2 regions of the Allorhizobium ampelinum S4 genome follow, and region 2 is predicted to be linked to the other one. Evidence: riboswitches for the same ligand, from Rfam matches in the RefSeq annotation. Region 2 holds a riboswitch; the other holds the start of a gene.

Region 1 (3,951 bases), on a different replicon from region 2:
ACAGCATCTTTCAGACTGGCGACAAACACCGGCAAGACCCGCAGGCCCTGCGCTTGCAACGCCTCGATCATCGCCTCAACCGGCGCGGTCTCGCCGCTCTGGACGAGGGCGCGGTAAAAGCACAGGGCAGCAATCGGCCCCTCACCTGCAAGCGCCTGCCATGCCGGAACGTCGATCGCCCCTCGCCCTGGCCACCACAGCCCGGCTTTCAGCAGCGGCAAAGCCTCCTGCGGTTTCGGTGCATTGGTCAGCAGCGCTTGCGCAAAAGCCACGAAATGGCTGGCATTACTATCGCCGCCTTCGATCAGATAGGCCCAAAGCGCCGATAGATCCGAGGCATCCAGGTTTGAAAAAGCCTCCAGCCCGGCATCCGGCTTGTCGTCGCCGGGCAGGACGGCAATTTTGATCCCATGGCGGCGGGCGCAGGCGTGCAGCGCTTCCAGCGCATAATGAAAATAGCTGGCCCCACCCAAAGCCTTGACCACAATCAGTTTCGCATGGCGGGCGGTGCGCTCGATATAGGTATCGACCGACATCGGATGTTTCAGCGCCATCAGGCTGGCGAGCCGCCATGTCGCGGTCTCGGATTGCCGCGCCAGCGCCGCCGCGATGGCGGACAGCTCGGTATCGGCGGCGGACAGAAACAGGATATCCCCCGGCGTCTGGCCAAGGTCTATCGCGTCATCCCCGTCGCTGATCGAGCCTTGCTGGGCAAGCAGAAGATGCATGGCTTACGCCGCCGCCCGGATGGCATCGGCAATCGCCGATTGGTCGAGATCATGCAGGCCGATCACCACTAGCCGCGTCGCCCGCTGTTCGCCGGAGGCCCAGGGCCGGTCGTAATATTGGTCGATGCGGTTGCCGACCGCCTGCACCACAAGCCGCATCGGCTTGCCCGGCACATCGACGAAGCCTTTCAGCCGCAGCACGTCATGCGCTTCGATCACGGTCTTCAAGCCATCGACAAAACGGTCCGGCTCGCGCACCTGCGGCAGATCGACGACGAAACTATCAAATTCGTCGTGGTCGTGATGATGGTCATGGTCCTCACCGCTGGCATGCAGCGCCTCATGCTCCAGCTCGTGATGGGACTTGCGATTATCGATATCGGCTTCCGAACCCGCTCCAATGCCAAGCAGCACCATAACAGGCACATCGCCATTCTTCGCCTCGATCAGGGTCGGCTTGCGGGACATCCGGGCGGTCACATCGCTCCGCACTTTGGCAAGACCATCGGCATCAAGCAGGTCGGTCTTGTTGAGCACGATCAGATCGGCGCAGGTCAATTGGTCCTCGAACAGCTCCTCGATCGGGCTTTCGTGATCGAGACTGTCATCAGCGGCGCGCTGGGCGTCGATCCGGTCATGGTCGTCAGCAAACCGGCCAGCGGCGACAGCAGCGCTATCGACCACCGTCACAACACCATCCACGGTCACGCGGGTGCGGATATCCGGCCAGTTGAAGGCGGCCACCAGCGGCTGGGGCAAGGCAAGGCCGGAGGTTTCTATGACGATATGGTCGGGCAGCACATCCCGTGCCAGCAGCTTTTGCATGGTCGGCACGAAATCATCGGCAACCGTGCAGCAGATACAGCCATTGGTCAGTTCGATAATGTCGTCCTCGGTGCAGGTCTCGGCGCCGCAGCCTTTCAGCACTTCGCCATCCACACCCAGATCACCAAACTCGTTTATGATCAGCGCGATTTTCTTGCCACCCGCATTCATCAGCATATTGCGGATGATCGTCGTTTTGCCCGCTCCGAGAAAACCGGTGATAACAGTGACGGGAATTTTCTGTTGCAACATTGTTCAGCCTTTCATTTTCAGGGGCAGGCCAGCCGCGACGAAGTAAACCTCGTCAGCGCTTGCCGCGATCAGTTGATGAAGCCGTCCGGCATGGTCACGGAAATGGCGCGCCATGCGGTTTTCCGGCACAATGCCAAGGCCGACTTCATTGGAAACAAGCACGATGGAGGCGGAAAGGCGGGGCAGCAGATCCGCAAGGGCTTGCGCCTCAGCAGCCATGTCGCGCCCCTCCTCCATCATCAGATTCGTGACCCAGAGCGTCAGGCAGTCAACCAAGATGACCCGGCCCGGCGCATCGATAAACTTCAGCCGACCCACCAGCGCCAGTGGCTCTTCATGCGTCACCCAGAGCGGACCACGATCCTGCTGGTGCTGGTCGATCCGGGCGCGCATTTCCTCGTCCCAGGCCCGCCCGGTTGCCAGATAATGACGCTCCAGGCCGGTCTCGGCACAAAGCTGTTCTGCAAAATGCGACTTGCCGGACCGCGCGCCTCCGAGAACGAAGACACGTTTCGAAACTGTGTCTGCCATGGCGTCAGTTTCCACCCGTAGGCGGCGTGTAGAGCCCGCTGGAGCGCGGCACGAAGCCCGGCCATGCGGATGGGGCTGCATCGGCAGCATATGGCGCAGACGTCCGCACATCCGACCTTGGCTGCGACAGCGCCCCGCCAAAGGTGGAATTGGAACCGGACGGTGCGTGGAATTGTTGCTCAGCGGGCCGCTGAGAAGGACCAGAAGGCGCATGACGGGAAAACGGCAGCAACGCAAAAACCAGCGCCGCCAGCACAAGCAGAGCTAAGGCGGCACCTATGCTGCGTGATGACACGAGCGTCATCATGACCTGCCTCCGTTAGGCGCAGGCGGCATACTGCAAAACGGCCAAAAGACCGTGGAGCGGAGGCTGGAAGGCCCGCGATCAATCTGTTGCGCCACGACAACCTCCGTGCTGGCGTCGGGGATCTCTCCCCCAATTGGGCGTAAAGCCCGTCACGGACGGCAGGTCTCCTGGCTCACAGCGTCAAACCGGTACCATAACGGCACCCGTTCGCAGATTTCCCTCACCTTCCCGGAGGTCATAGCAAAAGCGAAAAGGCGGACGATTCGTAGATAAAGAGGCGTCCAACCCCGGCAGATCGCTTTGCCACTCCAGTGGCTTTTCCGGTCCGTCCGCTCACCGCACCGGCCACACCACGCGGCCCGCCATGCAAGGATCGTCAAAACCGGATGGAAAACCCTCGCTGTTCTACAGTCGCGGGGTCGGCTGCGTTTGGCATGCCCTGTCTGGGTCCACGCCTTCGCATTCCCTTTTGCTTTCCAGCCTCAATCTCTTCAGGCCGAAAACCATCCACCTTTAGGGTTAGCAGAATGAGGCTTTAAGTCAATCTGCAAGCCATGAGCCAATACCCGCTATAGCTTTGGCGCGGTCAGGGAAAACAGCGAGCGTATCCGGGCTGAAATTTCTTCCGCCAGGCTTTCAGGGCCAAGCGTCTGGTCATTGGTAATGGTCAGCACCTTGAACGCGCCCTGAGCGACCACATCACCGGTTTCAACCGAGGCAGCACTGACTTTGACCTCGGCCTCGTTATGCTGCTTGTCCAGCCCAAGCCCACTCGCCATCGCCTCGACCCTGACCGTCAGAATCACCCGTGGCAGAACCTCGCTGCGCACCGTAGCGGCGACGGCAGCCGACAGACGCCGCTCCACACCCTGAACCAGAACCAACGGCACTTTTGGACCAGCCAGTACGGTGACCGCACGAATATCATAGTAGAACTTCTTCCGATCTGATTGAAACAGTCCTGCCATGCACCCGGCAAGCGCCATGCAGATCGATAGAAAGGCAAGAACGCGCAAATACCGCAGCAAGGTCATACTCCGCACAAAGATATGGCACGGACCATCAAAGCCAGAGCTTGCCGCAAGCTTACGCTATAAGTCCGCAACGGAGATAGACGTGATGACGGCGTTTTGACGAATTATGCCGCCTTTTGCTGGCCACAAAGCAGGGAATGTTGCGCAAAAGAAAATATCCGCTGGATTCTTGTTAAACAAAGCCATTATGGGACCGTCTTGCGCCTGAAGGTCGGCGATTCCACACCCTCGGACCGGTGAGAATTTCACTCGAAAAAGGCGTGTTTTGAGCGTC
Region 2 (3,951 bases):
CATCCGCCGCGCTTTGGTCGATTGTCGATACCAAGACGCCTGACTTTATCGCCTTGAGCGACCGGATCTGGGGCATGCCGGAAACCTGTTATATGGAAGAATCGTCCGTTGCCGAGCATGTCGCCATGCTGAAGGCGGAGGGATTTCGTGTCAGCGAACAATTGGCCGGCATACCCACAGCTGTGATGGGCGAAGCAGGGGAGGGCGGTCCTATCATAGCGTTTCTCGGCGAATATGATGCCCTGTCCGGGCTCAGCCAGGAAGCCGGCGTCGCTGAACATAAGCCGATTGCCGCAGGCGGCAACGGCCATGGCTGCGGCCACAACCTACTCGGCTCCGCGGCTCTCCTGGCCGCCGCTTCCCTGAAAGACTGGTTGAAAGAAAAGGACTTGCCTGGACGTGTGCGCTATTATGGTTGCCCAGCCGAAGAGGGTGGAGCCGCCAAGGCCTTCATGGTCAGGGCAGGGGCCTTTGAAGGCGTCGATATCGCCATCAGTTGGCATCCAAACTCCTTCGCGGGCGTGCAGCGCACCACCTCGCTTGCCAATTCCCGTGTCGATTTCACTTTCAGGGGGAGGGCGGCCCATGCCGGATCAAACCCCGATCTGGGGCGGAGCGCTCTCGATGCGGTGGAACTGATGAGTGTCGGCGTCAATTATATGCGCGAACACATGCCATCCGATTGCCGCGTACACGCCGCTATTCTCGATGCGGGTGGCATTTCACCCAATGTCGTCCAGGCCTATGCCAAGGTCCGCTATCTGATCCGCGCCCCTGAGCTACAAGGCATGAAGACCCTCGTGGAACGGGTGAAGAAAATTGGCGAGGGTGCGGCATTGATGACCGAAACCCGACTGGAAACACAGGTGATCAGCGCCGTTTCCAACGTGCTGACCAATGGTCCGCTAATGGCGGCCATGCAGGAGGCCTGGGAAGAACTCGGCCCACCACCCTTCGATGCGGCGGACCGGGCTTTCGCCGAAACAATCCGCGCCGTCTTGACGCCGGAAGAAAAGTCGGCACCCTGGCGTTTTGAAGGCCTGCCGGAGCGCGATATCCCGCTTGCCGATTTCATTCTGCCCGCCCATGACCGCACGCCGCTGCTGACCGGGTCAACCGATGTCGGCGATGTCAGCTGGGTGGTGCCAACCGTGCAGGCCGATGGGCCGACCTGCGCCATCGGCACACCGTTCCACACCTGGCAATTGGTGACGCAGGGGAAAAGCCCTCTGGCTCACAAGGGCATGGTGGCTGCGGCAAAGGTCATGGCCGCCACAGGCCGCGCCGCCTTCGAAAGCGAACAGTTACGCGAAGCGGCACGTGCTGATCTGGTCGCCCGTCGCAAGGGCCAACCCTATCAAAGTCCCTTGCCCGCCGACGCAGAACCGCCAATCGTGGAAATGGGTGGCCGTAAGTAAGAGGCCGTATCCAGGGTCACTTTCAACGGTCTGCCTCCTTAAACCGTAAAGCTTGGTCCGGATTTGTTCGGCTTGGCACCAAGCCAACCGAACAAATCCACATTCTTTAGCTTGACCCATTTTATGTAACGTTATAACAAAACCACACTATCGATATAGTTTGAAAACGGACTTGTGCGGAACCGCAACCCATGTCAGTGATAGATCCAAATGGTGCTGTGGCCTTGCAAAGAAGGCTGCGGCTGAAAAGGGAATACGGTGAGGCTTACCCAACAGGGACCGAAACCGTGGCTGCCCCCGCAACTGTGAGCGGCGAGTGGGCCTGCACGATGCCACTGGCGATAAGCCGGGAAGGCGCAGGCCAACAGCGACCCGCAAGCCAGGAGACCTGCCATTTAGATGTTCAACCGCAACGGACGGGGTGTTCCGATGGCAGCGATAAGACTTCAGGTCCGCCGAGAGGCGTGGCCATCCGTTCCTTGTTCAGACGATCCGGCCCGAGGCGCGGCACGCCTGATGTCCGGTCAACGGATGCAGGCTCCTGCATGAGCTGTGACGGTCATGGTGCCTCGCTTGAGGTGAGGGGGCTCAGCTATGGGCCAACTGGCGCGCGATCGCTGATAAAAAATATCGATTTTACGCTTACCGCTGGTGAGCGCCTGGCCATTCTCGGCCCGAATGGGGCGGGTAAGACAACTCTGCTGCGCTGCCTTTATCGTGCGGTGCGCCCGGGTGAGGGCAGGGTGCTACTGGACGGGCAGGATGTGTGGACAATCGATCCGCGGACGGTCGCCCGCCGGATCGCCGTCGTAGTCCAGGAAATGCCAGCAGATTTCCCTTTTACCGTCGAAGATATCGTCATGATGGGCCGAATTCCCTGGCAGAAACGCGCCTGGAAAAGGTCGCAAAGCACCGGAGACGACAAAGCCAGAGCGCTGCATGCCATGGATCACCTCCATGTCACCGATCTGGCGCGACGTGATTTTGCAACTTTGTCAGGCGGCGAAAAGCAACGCGTTCTCGTCGCCAGGGCGCTGGCGCAAGATCCGCAATTGCTCATTCTGGATGAGCCATCCAACCATCTCGACATTCGTAACCAGTTGGAAATTCTCGATCTGCTGCGCGGTCTCGGCATTACCATCGTGACGACGCTGCATGACATCAATCTTGCCGCAGGCTTTGCCACAAGAGCAATAATTCTGAAGGACGGGCAGATGATTGCCGAGGGCTGTCCGCGCGATGTCCTGACCGCAGACCATCTCTCCGCGGCCTTCACCGTTCAAACTCATGTCCACAGCCTGGATGGCGGCGCCACCCGCAATTTTTCCTTCGCGCTCAGTGCCTGATCCGCAACCCATTGGACCATACATGAAAAACGCTCTTCTCATTTTCACACTCTCAACCTTTCTTGCCGCAGTCAGCCTCACCGCAGCCACAGCAGAACCCGTTACCGTCAAGAGCTGTAACCGTCAGGTTACCTTTGATACAGCCCCGCAACGCGCCGTCTCCAATGACGTCAACCTGACCGAAATGATGCTGGCGCTGAAATTACAGGACCATATGGTCGGCTATACCGGGGTCTCCGGCTGGAAGACACTGGATGAGAAACTGCGCGAGGGTGTCAGCCAACTGCCGGAACTATCGCCGAAATATCCGAGCAAGGAAGTCCTGCTCAATGCCAATGCGGATTTCTATTTCGCCGGCTGGAACTATGGCATGAAGGTCGGCGGCGAGGTGACACCGGACACCCTCAGCCCATTGGGCATCAAGGTCTATGAACTGACGGAAAGCTGCATTCACATCATGGCCAAGGCCAAGCCGACCATGGACGATATGTTCATCGATCTCATCAACTTGGGCCGGATATTCCGGGTCGAAGACAGGGCAGAGGCATTGGTTGCAGGCTATCGCCAGCAATTGGCAAAAATCCAGGCCAAAATCAGTCCAACAGACAAGCCTGCAACCGTTTTTGTCTATGATTCCGGTGAACAGAAGCCGTTCACATCAGGTCGCTTCGGCATTCCGACCGCAATGATCGAGGCGGCTGGCGGCGTCAATATCATGGATGACGTGCAGAAAAGCTGGACGGAAGTCTCCTGGGAACCGGTGATCGAGCGGAATCCGCAGGTGATCATCATCGTCAACTATGGCGAAGTGACCGCTCAACAGAAGATCGATTACATGAAGCATAACCCGGCCTTCCAGAATATCGACGCCGTGAAAAATGATCGTTTCGTTGTGCTTGACTATGTCGAGGCAACTCCGGGACCGCGCAATGTCGATGCCATCGCCCGGCTGGCCCAAGCCTTTCATCCGCAAAGTCTGTAAGCATTGACTTTCATTAAACGCTTATCTGTGCCGATCCTGCTGGTTCTGACGATTATCGTCGTCGTCAGTGCCGGCATTTCGCTGGGTGCTGCTCCCATTCCTGTTGCCACCGTCTGGAAGATACTTGCCAATCATCTCGTTCCGGGCAGTTTTGCGGTGGATTGGCCAGCGGGACGGGTGAGCATTGTTTGGGATGTTCGATTTC

Evidence for each region. A riboswitch is a leader RNA that binds a small molecule or an ion and turns the genes downstream of it on or off. The one in region 2 is predicted to bind cobalamin.
Region 1: linked by a shared signal. The riboswitch ahead of AVI_RS10420 (hypothetical protein) and the one ahead of AVI_RS17485 (ABC transporter ATP-binding protein) in region 2 are both predicted to bind cobalamin.

The regions. Positions count from the first base shown of each region.
Region 1 covers NC_011989.1:2,190,118-2,194,068, forward strand. The annotation lists gene cobN (cobaltochelatase subunit CobN) at 1-728, opposite strand, end outside; gene cobW (cobalamin biosynthesis protein CobW) at 732-1,805, opposite strand; gene cobU (bifunctional adenosylcobinamide kinase/adenosylcobinamide-phosphate guanylyltransferase) at 1,809-2,336, opposite strand; gene AVI_RS10420 (hypothetical protein) at 2,341-2,643, opposite strand; cobalamin riboswitch at 2,784-3,166, opposite strand; gene AVI_RS10425 (hypothetical protein) at 3,213-3,677, opposite strand.
Region 2 covers NC_011988.1:16,668-20,618, reverse strand. The annotation lists gene AVI_RS17490 (amidohydrolase) at 1-1,418, shown strand, start outside; cobalamin riboswitch at 1,613-1,828, shown strand; gene AVI_RS17485 (ABC transporter ATP-binding protein) at 1,964-2,764, shown strand; gene AVI_RS17480 (ABC transporter substrate-binding protein) at 2,787-3,746, shown strand; gene AVI_RS17475 (FecCD family ABC transporter permease) at 3,750-3,951, shown strand, end outside.